DNA from 3 places in the Salicola sp. Rm-C-2C1-2 genome. Region 2 is predicted to be linked to each of the others. Evidence: predicted binding sites of a transcription regulator. Region 2 holds the regulator's gene; each other region holds the start of a gene.
What was found. The regulator FliA, encoded in region 2, starts transcription of late flagellar genes. The targets are predictions, from matches to a motif close to CTAAAGTTNNNNNNNNNNCNGCCGATA.

Region 1 (5,838 bases), on a different contig from region 2:
TCCACTTGCGCGGTTGTTACGTTATCAGGGGATGTTGAATTAACGTTTGCAGAAGTTTGGAAAATATTGGCGGATGTTCCGGTTCCCTCTATCGCGATGTTGCGTCCATCCTCTGCCGTCAACTCCAACTGATTAGAATCGTTCAGCTCCGCCGTAACACCAGTTTGGTTACTCACATCATTAATGGCATCTTGCAACACCCCGGTCGAATCTCCAGAGGTCACATTGCTGCCACCGGTATCAATACCAACCCCGTTGATGGTGAATTCGGCTGATTTGACGTCAGTACCGCCGGCAATCGCCCCCACGGTTGTCACGTTTTCCTGCGCTTCAGCTGTTACGCCGCCCTCGATGTCGGAGTTATTGATCGCGTTTGCCACGGCAATCGCCGACGCTTGATCGGCTTCAGTTGATACGCCATCAGAACTCAGGTCAGAGCTGTTAATCTTGGTCCCATTAATATCAACATCAAGGTTGGTCCCATCAAGCGTACCAGTTGATATGCTATCCCCTGCCGTTACTCTGGTTGAAGAAACTTCAGCTACAGCACCCAAAGAGTCAGCGCTGGCGTCGTCAATGGACACATCAATGGTCTGGCCTTCATTGGCGCCTACCTGAAACTGCTTGCCGTCAAAGTTACCGTCCAGAATGTTCTGGCCGTTGAACTGGGTGGTGTCCGCAACCCGCTGGATTTCAGAAGTCAGCTCGCCCGCCTCATTCTGCAGCGATGCCCGGTCGGAATCGGTGTTGGTGCCGTTGGCGGCCTGGACGGCCAGTTCCCGCACACGCTGCAGCGAGTTGGTGGTCTCCTCAAGTGCGCCTTCGGCCGTCTGGGCCAGCGAGATGCCGTCGTTGGCGTTCCGGCTCGCCTGGTCCAAACCATTGATCTGGGCCTCAAAGCGGGTTGAGATGGCGAGGCCGGCGGCGTCGTCCTTGGCGGAGTTGATCCGCAGGCCGGATGACAGACGCTCCAGTGCCTCATTTTTAGTAGCTTTAGAGCTGTTCAGTTCGTTCTGCGCACTGAGGGACGCAACGTTGGTGTTAATACCGATTGCCATAACCCTTTCTCCTGCCTGTTACCGGTTTGGTTGTGGTCAGAGGCTCAGGCACCGGCGGAACCGGTACTGCTGCCTTCTGTGTTACTTAACGGCACCCGGCCCGGAAGCTTTAGGGGATTTGATGGGGAGTTTGTAAACGAGTGTTACAGGGCCATTATTGCAGAGGGGGGTCATTCCCGAAGACAACCTGCCGTCTTGTCAACGCCTCCATCGCTGTCTTACTTGGTCAATAGGTATATAACGTTCGTGCTTCTCCCGCGCCGACATGCCAGAACTTTCACTCCATCGACAGCGACGTTGCGCTGTCAGATAATCCCCCCTACCGCCCGAGCGCGTCATGGATTGCGCGACCGTCAAGGGGGACAGTGCAAGGCTGGCAATGCGACCAACACAGTATCTGACAACACATGGAAAAAACGGATGAGCAACGAGCAGACGGATGTGCGTTGGCTGCAGCGCCTAACCAACTTCCGTAAAGCCCTGGCCCGGCTTAACGACGCTGTGGAAACGGCACAGGCGCGCGCCCTTTCAGAACTGGAGAAACAGGGCGTCATTCAAGCGTTTGAGTACACCTACGAACTGAGCTGGAAGCTGCTGCTGAACGGACTGGACCATACAATGTCTCTGGAGGCGCAGCGTCATGGCTTCAGCGGCTGACCCAAGGTACACGTTCGGGCTTCCTGCCCATGCGCTGGAGCAGCTGAGAGCCTGCCTGGGGCGCTACCCGATTGAACGCGCCATTGTTTTCGGGTCCCGCGCCAAGGGGACCCATCGTTACGCCTCAGACATTGACCTCACTCTCATCGCCCCGGCAATGACCCACTGGCAGCTGCTGGAACTGGAGCAGGCGATTGATGACCTTCTGCTGCCCTGGAAGGTGGACCTTTCCCTGTACCATCACATTGATAACGAGGCGCTGAAAGCTCACATCGACAGGGTTGGGGAGCCACTGTCTTTAAATGGCACTGAGCCTAGCTGAATGCGCATCGCCGTCTTCGGCTACTCCCATTTCACCCGCCACTGCATCCAGGCCCTGCAGCAACTGGGGCACCGGATTGAGCTGTTCTGCCCGAGGGAGGACGAGGCGTTTCTGGCCCACTACGGGCTCACAGAGCTGGGTCTGCCTGTACACTGGTTTGAGACCACCGCAGCTCCGGCATGGCAGCAGGCGCTGGTTGCGTTTGAGCCGGATCTGGTTCTGTCCATCATCTTCAACCACCGGCTTCCGGAATCCGTCACGCAACAGGCCCGCCTGGGCGCGCTCAACGTCCACCCTGCCCCGCTACCAGCCGTAAGAACGGCAGCGGTCTGGTACTGGCCCCTGCGGCTGGGGCTGGCGCAGTCGGAGGTGTGCATCCACCACCTTACCTCTGAGATGGACCAGGGCCCGGTCGTGCTGCGCTTCCCATTCCGCCTGCACAGAGCGGAGACCCAGGGCACCCTCACCCGGCGATTGAATGCGCTCGCCCCCAAGGTGATGCACGCCCTCAACGGCCTGCTGGCAAGCGGCGCCATGCCGCAAGGCGAGCCTCAGGGCACCGGCACCACCTACCCGCCCCTTCGGGAGGAGGCGCTCTGGATTGATTTCAGCAACCCCACTGACTCCGTCCGCAATCAGGTGCGTGCCTGCACCCCTTACCATCCCGCCCAGGCCGTATTCAGGGGGGAGGTGATCGCCATCCATGAACTGGGTGACGAATCGGTGCCCGCCCCCTCGGATTGCTCACTCGGCGAGCTGCGACTCAATGAAGGCCTCTGGGTGCGCTGCGGTGCTGGCATGGTGGCGGTTACGATCCTGGCGGTTCCCGGAGCGGGCGTGTTCAGCGGTGAGCGGTTTGCAGCGCTGTTTCGTGTGGAAAACGGCGAATCGCTGGCCCCGCAGTAGTTACCGCCGGCTCACCCCAGCAACCGGGCAAGATCCAGTGAGGGCCTGGGCTCCCGATCTTTGTCAGGCTTGCCGGATACCGTCTATACAGCATAATATACAGTAACGCTGACTCATACCGACATGTATCGCCAACACAGCGCGATTAAAACAGCTTGAATACCGGAGCCATGGATGGATCACGACCAGAACTTCAAGAACCTGATACTCGACTACCGACAAGACGCCCTCACCTTCTTCGCGGCTGACGAAGCTGAGGCCATTGATGAGACCGTCACCGTCCGGCCTGTCCGCGAGCAGCAGCTCAAGCAGCGCCTCGGGGACCGTTTCCGCGAACTGGACGTTCCCCTGATGGCCACCTGGCCTGACGGGCGCCGGGAAGCTTTATTATTCGCGATTGAAGAGGAAACCCAGCCCTCCCGGTTTTCCATTCACCGGCTGGCGCACTACTGCCTGGATGTGGCGGAACTGGAGCAGGTGGATCGCATTGTGCCGGTCGTTATCTTTCTCCGCGCCGGGCGCGATATGCCTAGGACACTCACGCTCGGCAGCGAATACCGTACCTATCTGAATTTCCGCTATATTCCATGCGAACTCGCCCGGCTGCGAGCCGAGGATTACTTTGACAGCACCAACCCGGTGGCCCGGATCAACCTGCCCAATATGCAGTGGCCCCAGGAACAGAAAATCGAGATGTACGCGCACGCCATCCGCGGCCTGTTGGAGCTGGACAGCGATCCCAACCGCCGGGCCAAGTATATCGACTTTATCGACAGCTACACCGAGCTGACGGATAATGAACGTATAGAATATGATCAAAGATTCCCACAGGAGAGTAACGTTATGACGGGCATTGTTGGACGAGCGCGGGATGAAGGCATTCAGAAGGGGCTTTCACAGGGCCAGACCGAGGGGGAGCGCGCCCTTCTGACTCGCCTTCTGAAACGCCGGTTCGGCGAGCTGGATCCGGAAACACAACAACGACTCGACGAGGCCAGCACCGATGAACTGGAAAGGTGGGGCGAGAATGTTCTGGAGGCCCAAACGCTGGAAGAGGTATTTACGCGCCACTGAGTCACACTGAATGCGTATCGCTCTTTTGGGAGCGCGTGTTCAGCGGTAAGCGGTTGGCAGCACTGTTTGGTGTGGAAAACGGCGAATCGCTGGCCGTGCAGTAGCTACTCCCAGCTCATCCCAGCAACCGGGCAAGATCCAGAGAGGGCCTGGGCTCTGTTACCACCGTCTGTTCAATCAGAGTATGGCTGCCATCATCCCGCCGTTTGAAGGGGTCAAGATAGACATGGCCCTGAGGGTTGGCGATGCAGACCAACTCCAAGGGCCGCTCCTCCGTGGCACGTTTGGCAATCACGGCGGTTTCGCCATTCCTGAGCTGCACCAGCGCACCGGGTGGATGGATGGTGAGCGTGTTATAGAGCGCGCGGTAATGAGCTTTCTGAGGATCCTCGCGGGCGGCATCCAGCAGGTAGCGCAAGGCATCGTCCGTGCGGTAGCGGTCGCGGTAGGCGCGCCTCGTAATCAGCGCCACATACCGCTCCGCCAGCGCCAGTATCCGGGCGTGCTGGCTGATATCACGGGCCTGAAGGCCATCGGGGTAACCATTGCCGTCGCACTCCTCATGGTGCTGGCGAATGGCATTGGTGATGGGCTTATCCGTAATACCAGCGGCCGCAACCACCTCGGCACTGCGCTGCGGATGCCGGCGTATGATGACGCGCTGCTGCTCAGACAGCTTGGCGCGCGAGGCGTTCAATCGGTCCTGGAACGGCATGAGCGCGATATTGGCGCTGAGCGCCGCGGCAACAAGCTGCTGTAAGGCCTCTTCCCCGCACTCAAGCTCCGTGCCCACAAACCAGCACAACAGCGCATAGAACAGCGCCTGCTCATGCACACTGGGGCGAGCAGCGTACACATGGACCAACGCCAGACACGCATCGGGGTTGCTCATGCCCGCCAGCCGCACCCGCTGGACCAGATCCATCAGCCGCTGCCGGGCATCGTTCTGCCCCCGCGCCAGCGCATCCAGCGTCCGCTCCAGCGCCACCAGCAGGAAGCCGTATTCGGTAAAGGGATTGATGGGGCTGAGTGAATCCAGCGCCGCGCCCTCCGAGATGAAGCGCTCCTCCAGCCGCTCCGGCGGATGGTAATACCCCTGCGCCCGGAACCGCTCACACTCGCCTTCTGTCTGAACCACATGGCCCTGCGGCGCCAGCAGCGTATGGGTGGCGCTGTACAGCGGCCAAAGCAGCGGGCGGCCTACGTCAATAAGATCCGGCGCGACCTGAACGGGCTTGCTCGTCAAAACAAAATCCTTGTTCATTAATTCCGAGTAATTTAGTGAAGCTTAGCTCATAAAGGCCTCACACCACCACCCTGAATAAGCGGCAAAAGCCTGCCAACAATACGGCAGAGCACCGGCAGAATCACCTGTCACCACCTCAAACGAATCTCGATTTTCCATTTATAAACAGCAATCTGAAAACTCAGAACCAGAATTGGCACACCCTTCGCTTAACACGATTGAGACAAACAATCTTTGATCGAACCAGGGTCGGCACCGGCAACGCCCGGCCGGCAGATAGAGAGGACGGAGGAAAAAGCCATGCCTCAGATCATCAACACCAATATCGCGTCCCTCAACGCGCAACGGAACCTGGACCGGAGTCAGGGCGCACAGGACACGGCTCTGGAGCGCCTTTCCTCCGGCCTTCGGATTAACAGCGCGGCGGACGACGCAGCGGGGCTGGCCATTTCAACACGGTTTGAATCCCAGACCCAGGGTCTGGAGGTAGGGATCCGGAATGCCAATGATGGCGTTTCCCTGGCGCAGACCGCTGAAGGGGCACTCGGTTCCATGACCGAAAACCTGCAACGCAT
Region 2 (5,838 bases):
GACGCGGGCGCCCTCATAGGTAAGCGAAGAGAACATCAGAACCGGTGTCGGACGGCTCTCCATGATCTTACGCACCGCAGTGATGCCGTCCATGACCGGCATCTCGTAGTCCATGGTGACCACGTCCGGGCGGTGTTTCTCAACCAGGTTCAACGCTTCCTGGCCGTTGCTGGCGGTTGCCACAACCTTCAGTTCGCCAGTAGCAGCGAGGATCTCCGTCAAACGTTTGCGGAAAAACCCGGAATCATCAACAACAAGGACGGAAACCGTCATCCAAGACTCCAATCACAGGGGTCCGGCCCGCGGTACCGCGGTTCCGATGACGCGGACCGGTTATCAGGCGTAATGCTGGAGGAGGCTGGGCACGTCCAGAATCAGAGCAATGGTGCCATCCCCAGTGATGGTGGCCCCGGCCATGCCCGCTGTTCCCTGGAGCATCTTGCCTAACGGCTTGATAACCACCTCCTCCTGGCCGACCAGCTGGTCAACCACAAAGCCCACGCGCTTGGTGCCAACCGCAACCACCACCACATGCGCATCCGTATCATCAGTCTCAACCGTCGCACCTTCAACCAGCCATTTCTTAATGTAGAACAGCGGGTAAACGTGATCCCGCACAACAATGCACTCCCGCCCGTCCACAATGTTCTTCTTGCTCAGGTCCAGATGGAAAATCTCCACCACGTTCACCAACGGCAGAGCAAACGGCTGTTCCTCCAGCTTCACCATAAGGGTTGGCATGATCGCGAGCGTCAGCGGCACCTTGATCACAATGCGCGACCCTCGCCCCAGCTCCGAATCAATATCAATGGAGCCATTGAGCTGATTGATCTTGGTCTTGACCACATCCATGCCAACGCCACGACCGGAAACATCAGAAATCTCGGTATTGGTGGAGAATCCCGGTGCGAAAATGAGCTGGTAGCATTCGCTCTGGGTCAGGCGATCAGCGGCTTCCTGCTCGTAAACGCCCTTCTCCACCGCCTTGCGGCGCAGCTTCTCGGGATCCATGCCGCCACCGTCATCTTCAATGACAAGCTGGATGTGATCGCCCTCCTGCTCAGCGGAAAGCGCAACACGCCCGACACGTGGCTTACCAGTACGCTCGCGTTCGTCCGGCATTTCAATGCCATGGTCAACGGCGTTGCGGACCAGGTGGACCAGCGGGTCGGATAACGCCTCGACAAGGTTTTTGTCGAGATCGGTCTCCTCACCACTCATGCTCAGGTTGACTTCCTTCTCCAGGCTGCGCGCAAGATCCCGAACCACCCGCGGAAAGCGGCCAAATACCTTCTTGATCGGCTGCATCCGTGTCTGCATGACGGAAGATTGCAGGTCGCCAGTAACCACATCCAGGTTGGAAACCGTTTTTTGAACGCGCCCGTCCTCGAGCTCGTCACTGAGGCGCTTGAGTCGATTACGGATGAGAACCAGCTCACCCACCATGTTCATGATGTCATCCAGGCGCCGGGTATCCACCCTCACGGTGGACTCAGCGGCCGCAGCGGCCTGATCCTTACCGCCACCGCCAGAGGCAGCCTTATCTTCACCTCCTTTACGACCGCCACCGGAACCACCACCGCCAGCTCCGGATTGATTCGTGGCAGGGGTCGGCTGAGCGGCTGATTCCTGCTCAGGTACCGGGGCGGATTCAACCGGCGCTGCTTCACTTTCTTCGGCTACCGACTCCTGAGTGTCTTCAGTCCCCCCACCGCCAGCCGTTTCCGCAGTGTCCGGCTTGAACTGTCCGGGACCGTGAAGTTCATCCAGCAGAGACTCAAATTCATCCTCGGAGATTTCCTCATCATCCGATGAGGTTTCATCATCGCCCTTACCTTCGCCAGACGCAACGGCGGAGCCAGCTCCCTGGTTATCGCCGTTCACAGCATCGGGATCCGGCGGTGCTCCGGCGTGCTGGCCCTCTCCATGGAGCTGATCGAGCAATGCCTCGAATTCATCCTCTGAAATCTCGTCGTCATCGCCAGACCCGGATTCTGCCGTCCCGCTCGCTTCTCCGCCAGCTTGAGGCGCGGGTGCATCGTCATCCTTAGGATCAATCGCATCCAGCAGCTGCTCGAATTCGTCGTCAGTAATATCCCCTTCCTGACCACTGTCATGTTCCGCTGTCTCTTCGGAAGCTACAGCGCCCCCAGCCGAAGGCGCTTCGGCGGCACTGTCACTGCTGTCGTCTTGGCTTTCCGGCTTGGCCAGGCGTGCAAGCTGCTCCAGAAGCTGGGGGTCAGCAGGGGTCGGCGCCTCGCGCCTGCGGACCTCGTCAAACTGGGTATTGACGACGTCCAACGCCCGCAGCACCACATCCATAAGATTCGAGTCAACCGTGCGCCCACCGTTACGCAGCGTGTCGAAAACGTTCTCGGCCTTATGGCAACAATCAACCAGCGCATCAAGCTGCATGAAGCCAGCACCGCCTTTAACGGTATGAAACCCCCGAAAGATGGCATTGAGCAGGTCCATGTCATCAGGGTTATTTTCGAGCTCAACCAACTGCTCGGAGAGCTGCTCGAGTATTTCACCGGACTCAACCAGAAAGTCCTGGAGGATCTCTTCGTCCGCGTCCAACGCCATGCAACGTCTCCTTAAAAGCCGAGACTGGACAGCAGGTCGTCAACCTCGTCCTGTCCGGAAACCACATCCTGCTGCGAGTCGTCGATCTGGGGACCCTCGCCCTTGCTGCTCGCTTCACCTTCCTGGCTGCTATCGCCGTCGTCATGAACCACGCCGGCAATCCTGTCCACGTCACTGGCCATAACCATCAACTTGACCAGATGGTCTTCAACCTCTTTCACCAGCGAAGTCACACGCTGGATAACCTGTCCGGTAATATCCTGAAAGTCCTGCGCCAACAGGATTTCAGAGAGATTACCGTGCAACCGATCCGAATCCGAAACAATGCGATCCAGAAAAGCATCGATCCGGCGATACAGCTCGCGAAACTCGGAAGGTTTCATCTCCCGCCGCCGCAACCTTCCCCAGTCTTCTCGGATGGCATTGGCTTCCTCGCGCAGATTCGAGGCAACCGGCATGGTGTCCTCGACCAGATCCATAGTCTTGTTCGCCGAATCACTGGTCAGGCGCACCACATAATCCAGGCGGTCGGAGGCATCAGCCATCTTGGACAGCTCTTCCTGCTGTTCGCGATTCTCAGCCTTGATCTCGAAGTTACGCAGCGCCTCGTGAAGACTGCGGGTCAGGCGGCCCACCTCACGGTAGAGACTGCGATCACGCACCTCACCCAGTTCAGCAATACGCTGCATGGCATCGCTGATATCACCCCGATCCAGAGCGTCTTTGAGGGCTGTGGCGTGCCCTTTGAGCTCTTCTGCCACTTCCTCGGTAATGTCTTCCCGGTTGAGCTCGCTCATGCCGTCTGCACCTGATTCACTCAATGCGTTCAAAAATCTTTTCGATCTTGTCTTTGAGTACCGCAGCCGTAAACGGTTTGACCACATAACCGTTCACACCCGCCTGCGCAGCGGCCACGATCTGATCCCGTTTGGCCTCGGCAGTAACCATCAGAATGGGCAGATTTTTAAGGTTCTCATCAGCCCGAATTGCCTGAAGCAGCTCCATACCGCTCATACCTGGCATGTTCCAGTCCGTTATCAGGAAGTCGAACTTGCCATTACGCAGCATCGGAAGCGCGCTATTGCCGTCATCCGCCTCCTCGATGTTGTTGAAGCCGAGGTCGCGCAGCAGGTTCCTCACGATCCGTCTCATCGTGGAGAAATCATCCACAACAAGAATCTTCATGTTCTTGTCCAAAACAGCCTCCCAAACTTCGGTTGTTGTCACGCCGGCCTGAGCGGCTCGTGCTACAACACTCACTTTCACAGTCTAGACGTTTGTTCCAATCTAACCAGTCAGCTTCCCAGACGCGCCAGCATGCGTGCCCTCAACCGGGCTGCTGCCTGGCCATGAATCTGGCTGACCCGCGATTCACTGACTCCGAGCACGGCGCCCACCTCCTTGAGGTTGAGTTCATCCTGATAGTAAAGCGATAAAACCAGCCGTTCACGCTCGGGAAGCTGGTCAATCTCCCCTGCCAGCGCGCTGCGGAAATCCGCATCCTGAAGATCACCCTCAGGGCCTTCTTGCGGGGCCTGGTCATTGATGTGCTCATTCTTTTCAGTCAACTCATCAAGGCTGAAAAGACGCCCGGTGGTCGCATCACTGGCTCGGCTGTGGTACTCGTCAAGCGATACTCCGAGCTCATTTGCAACCTCCGCGTCTTTCGCGTCGCGACCTTCACGTGCCTCGATGGTCTGGATCGCTTCGGAAATACGGCGGGCATTACGGTGTACCGAGCGAGGCACCCAGTCACCGCGACGTATTTCGTCGACAATCGCCCCGCGGATACGGATGCCGGCATAGGTTTCAAAGGTCGCACCCTGACCAGCTTCATACTTGCGCGCCGCCTCCAATAGCCCAACCATACCAGCCTGCATCAGATCTTCGAGCTGGATATGATCAGGAAGGCGCGCCATCAAGTGTAACGCGATCTTCTTGACCAGGGGCATGTGGCTCTCCACGAGATCGTCCACATCGGCCCGATGGGTCTGTGTGTAGAGTTCAAGCGGCCCGGACTGCGTCATGATATGGCCACTCCCGTAACCCCCTGCTCAAGAATAAAAACCCGATCAGTCCTGGACGAGCCGTTCCACAAAAAACTCCAGGTGACCCCGCGGTGACGACGGCAACGGCCACTGATCCACCTTCTTCGCAAGTTCCCGAAAAGCACCGGAAGCTTTGGCATTCGGGTAGAGTTCCATCACCGCCTTCTGACGGCGAACCGCTTTCTTGACCGCGTCATCGAGGGGGATGGTTCCAACATATTGTAACGCAACATCAAGAAACCGCTCAGTGACCCGATAAAGTTTGTCGTAAAGCGTTTTGCCGTCCTGCTCGGTACGCACCATATTCGCCAGAACCCGGAACCTGTGGGTGTCATAGTCCCGATTCATGAGCTTGATCAGGGCGTAGGTGTCCGTGATGGAGGTGGGCTCGTCATTGACCACCAGCATGATTTCCTGGGATGCCCGCAGAAAGCTGACCACGGCCTCCGAGATACCCGCTGCAGTATCAACAATCAGTACGTCGATGTCGTCACCGAGTTCACTGAAAGCGGAAATCAGCCCGGCATGCTCCATGTGACTGAGATTGGTCATGCGCTGGGTTCCAGACGAGGCCGGCACGATCCGGATACCACCGGGACCGTCCACGAGGATGTCGGCGAGCGAGCACTCGCCAGCGAGGACATCTGAAATGTTGTAGGTGGCGCTGATACCCAGAAGAACGTCGATATTGGCAAGACCCAGGTCAGCATCCAGCACCACGACCCGCTGCCCCATTTCGCAGAGCGCGATGCCGAGATTGACCGAGACGTTGCTCTTGCCAACGCCACCCTTGCCACCGGTGACCGCGATCACCTGTACCGGTTTAGTCATGCGGAATGGGCTCTCCCGTCCTGTTGCTGTTGCATTGTGAGGAAACGCCCGATCCCATATCAGGCGCCTTCGGCCATGGCGCTCTCGCCGCGATTGAGCGCCTGATGGCGACGTACGGCCTGTTTGACCAGATCCGCCGCCCCTGCGCGGTGCAGGTCATCGGGGATTTTCTGGCCATTGGTGTAGAACGCGACCGGCAGCTGACTCTGCGCCGCAAATCCTACCACCTCGCCGAGGGTCAGAGCCTCATCCGTCTTGGTCAGGATACACCCCGCGAGCCCCACGGCATTATAGCAATGCCAGGTGGATTGCATAATGCGCGGCTGACTGGTCGCTGAAATCAGAAGGTACGGGTGTACCCAATGCCGGCTGC
Region 3 (5,838 bases), on a different contig from region 2:
TCAATCAGGTGGATCGGGCGCTGGATCAGGTGAATAACATCCGTTCGGAACTGGGTGCCACCCAGAACCGGTTTGATTCCACCATCTCGAACCTGGAGACAACGTCCGAGAATCTGTCCGCTGCCAACAGCCGGATCCGGGATGCGGACTTCGCTGCCGAGTCGGCCAAGCTCCAGAAGGCGAACGTGCTGCAGCAGGCCGGCATCTCGGTACTGTCCCAGGCCAATCAGTCGCCCCAGCAGGCCCTGTCGCTGCTGCAGTAAACGGCTCACCAGGGCGGCCGCCATCCCCGGGGTGGCGGCCCGGCCGTTTGATGGCAGGCGAGGTGGGGTATGAGCGAAGGGAGCATTAATGGCCCGGCGCCGAACCAGCGGCCTGATGGCAATCAGGGCGCAACGGAGCGGTCGTCGTCACCAGTGGACGCTGACAACACGGCTGGTGATACCCGGAGTCGTGATGACAGGCGCCTTGGCGATGCATTGGCCGAAGCGCGCCAGGCGCAGCGCGGGCAACCGCGGAACCAGAACCAGCGCGATGAACTGGATAACGCGGTGTCGCGGCTCAATGACTTCGTGCAATCCGTTCAGCGGGATCTGGCGTTCGAGGTGCACGATGAAACGGGCCAGACCGTGGTCAAGGTCATTGACCCGCAAACGGATCAGGTGGTGCGCCAGATTCCGGATGAGCTGGCGCTGAAGCTGGCTGAGAAGCTGCAACAGGACGAACCCATAGCACTGCTCAACATACGCGTCTAAACCGTTCAGGAAGCTGCTAAACGTACCGCCATTGCCCCAGGGGTGGTGGCGGTTTTTTGTTCGGGGCGGTAAGCATTGAAGTGGCACGGGGTGTGCACACGGAGTGTTAGCGTGTTTTTAGAGCGCGTGTGGAGCGGCAAATCCGGCGCCTGCTTACAATCAGTAACATAATACCGGCAAAATGAGGGCAAAGTTTTGCCGGAGCTCGCCGTTAAATGGAATGGATGGCAATCAGGCCTTGAAAGGGGGTGCTGCCATGGGTGGTATATCATCGCTGGGTGTTGGATCCGGTGTTCTGAATTCGGACCTGGTTGACAGGCTGACCAAGGCCCAGCGCGGGCCAGCCGAAAACCGGTTGAATCAGGAAAAGCAAGAAACCGAGGCGATGATTTCGGCGTTCGGCAAAGTGCGCAGTGCCGTGACAGACCTGCGTCAGCCCATGAGTGAGCTTGGGTCACCGGATGCAATGCGTGCTTTCTCTGCCAATACCAGTGGCAGCAGTGTGTCTGCGTCGGTGGATAGCACCAATGCCAGCCCTGGCAGTTACAGTCTGGACGTGCAGCAGCTGGCCCAGAGTCAGTCTCTGGCCTCTGGAACCTTTACGGACCGTGATTCAACAAGTGTTGGCCAGGGCAGTCTCACGATCGAGACCGGGGATCAGAGCACGACCATCAACGTGGACGACAGTAACGACACCCTCCAGGGGCTTGCGAACAGCATTAACGAGTCCGAAGCGGGTGTTTCCGCCGGTATCGTGGATACCGGCAGTGGCTATCGCATGACGCTGTCCGCCAGACAAAGCGGTACAGCCAATGACGTGACAGTGTCGGTTTCCGACGCGGATGGTAACAATACGGATAACGCCGGCCTGTCGCAGTTTGCGTTCAACGCCAACGCCAAGAATCTGGACGAAACCGTTGCCGCCCAGGATGCCAAGCTGTCGGTCAATGGTATTGATGTAACCCGTTCCTCGAACAATGTTGAAGGCGTGGTCGATGGGCTCACCTTCCAGCTCCAGGATACCGGCACCACCTCCGTGGATGTGACCCAGGATACGGGGGCGGTGGCGGACAAGGTCCAGGCCTTCGTGGATAAGTTCAATGCCTTCAAGGGTGCGGTTAATGAGCTTACCGCCTACAACCAGGAGGACGGCGGCAGCCTGCTGACTGGGGATCCGACGGTCCGCAATATCGAGAACCAGATCAAGAATGAGTTGAACCAGATCGTGCCGGGTCTGGAAAACGCCGGCGTGCGCAGTCTGTCTGATGTGGGAATAACCACGAATTTTGAGAATGGCAAGCTGGAGTTCGATGCCCAGACGTTCAAAGACAAGCTCAAGGCCAACCCGGATGATGTGACGGCGCTGTTTGCGGAACAGGGGCGCACCACGGATTCGCAGGTGTCGTTTGTGCGCAGCGGCTCCGACACCCAACCGGGGGAGTACGCCATTAACGTCTCCCAAGCAGCGCAGCAGGGCCAGCTGGTATCGAGTACGCAGACGCCTGCGAGCGTGACCGTGGACGCAGACAATAACAGCCTGAGTTTTGAAGTGGATGGCGAGACATCGGCCAGTATTGATGTCACCGCTGGCGACTACACCCGTGAGGAACTGGCTAGCGAGATCCAGACCCAGCTTAACGCCAATGATGCGTTGAACGCGGCCGACAAGCAGGTGAGCGTTGGCGTTGATGGCAGCGGCAGCCTTACGTTCACTTCTGGCAGCTATGGCAGTGATTCCAACGTTGCCATCACTCGCGTTGATACCAATACAGAGTCCGAACTGGGGCTGTCGACACAGACCGGGACAGCAGGGCAGGACGTTCAGGGCACGATCAACGGGGCAACAGCAGAAGGCGACGGCCAGGTTCTGTTTCTGGCAAACAGCGACAACGCCGCCAACGGCCTTCAGGTTGAGGTTAACGGCAGTCAGACGGGTGACCGGGGCAGTGTCAAATTCATTCAGGGCGTTAGCGAGCGCCTTACTGATCGTGTTTCCAGTATTGTTGATTCCGATGGGGCCCTGGGGTCGCGAACCGAAGCTTTGAACAATGAGCTGGATGATATTGCAGACCAGCGCGAAGACCTGAATGACCGGATCCAGTCCTACCGGGACCGGCTCACCAGCCGGTTCACCGCAGCCGATTCGCGCATTGCCCAGTTCAACAGTACCCAGGACTTTCTCAGCCGGCAGTTTAGTAGTTCGGGTGGTGGTGGCGGATAACCGTTAATGTTTGATGGCGACCAATCAAAAAACGCAACAGGGGTAGAATCATGAACGCACTGCAGGCTTACCAGCAGGTGAACACCCAGACCAGCATTACCGATGCGGACCCGCATAAGCTGATCCAGCTGTTGCTGGACGGTGCGCTGGAGCGCATCAATATGGCCAAGAATCGGATCCAGGCTAAGGATTACGCCGGCAAGGGCAACCTGATCGGTAAAACCATGGAGATCATTGGTGGGCTGCGTGGCGCTCTGGACTTTGAACAGGGCGGTGAACTGGCGGCCAATCTGGAAGCGCTCTATGACTACATGGAGCGCGGGTTGTTAGAGGCCAGTGTCCGCAATGACGTGGAGAAATTGGATGAGATCGCTGGCTTGTTGCGCACCATCAAGGAAGGCTGGGAAGGCATCCGCGAGGAGGCTGTAGACTTTCTGCGCCAGCGCGACGCTGGCTGAATAAGGGGCTGACGGCTTCCAGTCTCTGTGCTTTACTGCAGGGCATGCTATAGGAATGGAGCCACTATGCGGCGCGCCCTGTTGTACGGTTTGCTCCTGATGCTGGTCTCGCTCCATGGCGTTGGCCAGCAGGTTGGCTCCAAACCGATGGAGCCGGTGGTATTCAGCTTGGCTGCTATTGAGCCCTGGGCGGAGCGCACCCCTGAGGGGGAGCGGCGGGGGCTTCTGGTGGATCTGGTCGAAGACATCCGCACGCGTATCGACATCCCCATCCGTTATCAGATCCGCCCGCACAGCCGGGCCATCCTTGAGATGGAGAACGGAGACGCGGATTTTGTGCCCACCTTCGTAGCCCCTGGCATCAGCGAGATAGGTCGGCCTGTGGCGGATCTTGTGGAAGTCGAGGCGTTGGTTTTAGGGCGCGTCGATGATCAGTCCATCGAGGCGTTGAGTGATCTGAACGGGGAGAACGTGGGGTATCTCAGCGGCACCTGGTACGGCCACGTCTTTGCAGCCAATGAGGCCATCAACAAAGTACCGGTGAACAACGTCGCGCACGGGCTGAACCTGTTGCATCGAGGGCGCCTCAGGGCGTTGGTGGCCACCGATGTTGCCATTCCGAGTGGCGTTGATCTCAGCAAAGAGCGTTCGCCGGTTCGCACCTTACTGTCGCTGGAGACGTTGCAGGGCAAGATTTACATGGCGCATACGTCGTCCCGCGACAAGGCGGCGCAAGCCATTGCCGAGGCCATGCAAGCCATGCACCGCGATGGCACGCTGGAGCGCCTTTTCAGTAACCGCTATGAGGCGGCAATCACCCCGTAGCGATCACTTCCCGGCCGCCAGAAGCCCGCGGATGTGCGCCTCGACCCCTTCGGTCAGCGATTGCAGATGGTAGCCGCCTTCGAGCATTGACACCACCCGCCCGCGGCACAGCTCGCCGGCCAGACGGGTGATCTGCTGTGTGAGCCAGGCGTAGTCGTCGGTTGCCAGGTTCACTTCGGCCAGCGGGTCAAGCTGGTGCGCGTCAAAACCGGCTGACACCAGAATCAGTTGCGGATCAAACGCGGTGATTGCCTCGAACCAGCTTTCGGTAACGGCCTTGCGGAAAGTGGCACTGTCAGTGCCCGGAGCCAGCTGCACGTTGAGGATATGGCCCGGCATACCGTGGCTGTGCGTGAACGGGTAGAACGGGTGCTGGAAACTGGAGCACATCAGCACGCGTGGGTCATGGTGAAAGATGTCCACAGTGCCGTTGCCCTGGTGCACGTCGAAATCGAGGATCACGACCCGCTCCAGGTGATGAAAGCTGAGGGCGTGCTGAGCCGCAACGGCGATGTTGTTGAAAAAGCTGAACCCCATGGTGCGGCTGCGCTCGGCATGATGGCCCGGTGGGCGGACGGCGCAGAAGGCGTTGCGGGCCTGGTTGGTCAGGACCTGGTTCACGGCCTGGATCCCCGAACCTGCTGCGAGCTTGGCGGAGCGGAAGGTGTGTGGGTTCATGGCGGTGTCCGGGTCTGCCATGACGCGGCCCTGGCTGGGCGTCATCTGCTCAAGCTGGTTGATGTAGCTGTCCGGGTGGGCGCGGCGCAGTTCATCGTGAGCCGCTTCTTCCGCCTCGTTGAGGCTCAGCTGTTCCCAGAGCCCGGTCTGCTGAAGATGCTCGCGGATGGCGCTGAGCCGCCGGGGGCTTTCTGGATGGTCGTCCCCCATGTCATGTCTTTCACAGTCCGGGTGATGGAAGTAAGCTGTTGCCATCGTCGCGCCTCGCCATGCAGGTTACACTTTGGTCAATGATTGTGAGCCGCAAGAGCGAATGTGGCAAGGCAATCGGGAATCCTGAAAGGATCTGGAAGAGGGGCTTATGTCCACCCGGCATCTCAATGCGCTGTTCAACCCACGCTCCATAGCGGTTATCGGGGCCTCTGAGCGGGCCACAAGCCTGGGCGGTATGGTGCTGCGCAATCTCATGGCCGGAGATTATCCGGGCCAGCTGCTGGTGGTGAACCGCCACGGTTATGACAAGGTGCACGGCATTCGCTGTGAGCGGCGCATCAAGCACATGCCCTGGGCGCCGGATCTGGCGATCATCTGCACGCCCCCGGAGACGGTGCCCAAGCTGGTACGCCAGCTGGGCGAATGCGGAGTTCGCACGGCCATGGTGATGACCGGGGGAATGTCGCGCTCCTACAGCCGCAATGGCGAGCCACTGATGTACGCGGTGCGGGATGCCGCCAAAAAAGCCGGTATCCGGATTCTGGGGCCCAATACTATCGGCATCATGTCGCCGGATACCCAGCTTAACGCCACCTACGCCCACATGGGGGTGCTGCCGGGTAAGATTGGTTTTGTGGGGCAGTCCGGCACGGTGGCGAGTGCCGTGATCGACTGGGCTTTTGCCCGG

Region 1: AAF659_RS09515 (flagellin N-terminal helical domain-containing protein) is a predicted target of FliA. The motif match lies at 1,145-1,171, and genes of this name have one in related genera.
Region 3: fliD (flagellar filament capping protein FliD) is a predicted target of FliA. The motif match lies at 943-969, and genes of this name have one in related genera.

Annotation. Positions count from the first base shown of each region.
Region 1 is NZ_JBEFNF010000004.1:206,088-211,925, reverse strand. Features, by position in the region: gene AAF659_RS09515 (flagellin N-terminal helical domain-containing protein) at 1-1,058, opposite strand, end outside; gene AAF659_RS09510 (nucleotidyltransferase substrate binding protein) at 1,479-1,715, shown strand; gene AAF659_RS09505 (nucleotidyltransferase family protein) at 1,699-2,037, shown strand; gene AAF659_RS09500 (methionyl-tRNA formyltransferase) at 2,038-2,943, shown strand; gene AAF659_RS09495 (DUF4351 domain-containing protein) at 3,118-4,017, shown strand; gene AAF659_RS09490 (HD-GYP domain-containing protein) at 4,133-5,263, opposite strand; gene AAF659_RS09485 (flagellin N-terminal helical domain-containing protein) at 5,564-5,838, shown strand, end outside.
Region 2 is NZ_JBEFNF010000010.1:42,718-48,555, forward strand. Features, by position in the region: gene AAF659_RS14245 (protein-glutamate methylesterase/protein-glutamine glutaminase) at 1-273, opposite strand, end outside; gene AAF659_RS14250 (chemotaxis protein CheW) at 337-2,586, opposite strand; gene AAF659_RS14255 (protein phosphatase CheZ) at 2,598-3,383, opposite strand; gene cheY (chemotaxis response regulator CheY) at 3,400-3,771, opposite strand; gene AAF659_RS14265 (RNA polymerase sigma factor FliA) at 3,882-4,613, opposite strand; gene AAF659_RS14270 (MinD/ParA family protein) at 4,659-5,465, opposite strand; gene flhF (flagellar biosynthesis GTPase FlhF) at 5,525-5,838, opposite strand, start outside.
Region 3 is NZ_JBEFNF010000004.1:212,078-217,915, forward strand. Features, by position in the region: gene AAF659_RS09515 (flagellin N-terminal helical domain-containing protein) at 1-263, shown strand, start outside; gene AAF659_RS09520 (flagellar protein FlaG) at 333-755, shown strand; gene fliD (flagellar filament capping protein FliD) at 1,012-2,976, shown strand; gene fliS (flagellar export chaperone FliS) at 3,027-3,434, shown strand; gene AAF659_RS09535 (substrate-binding periplasmic protein) at 3,501-4,259, shown strand; gene AAF659_RS09540 (histone deacetylase family protein) at 4,263-5,192, opposite strand; gene AAF659_RS09545 (bifunctional acetate--CoA ligase family protein/GNAT family N-acetyltransferase) at 5,299-5,838, shown strand, end outside.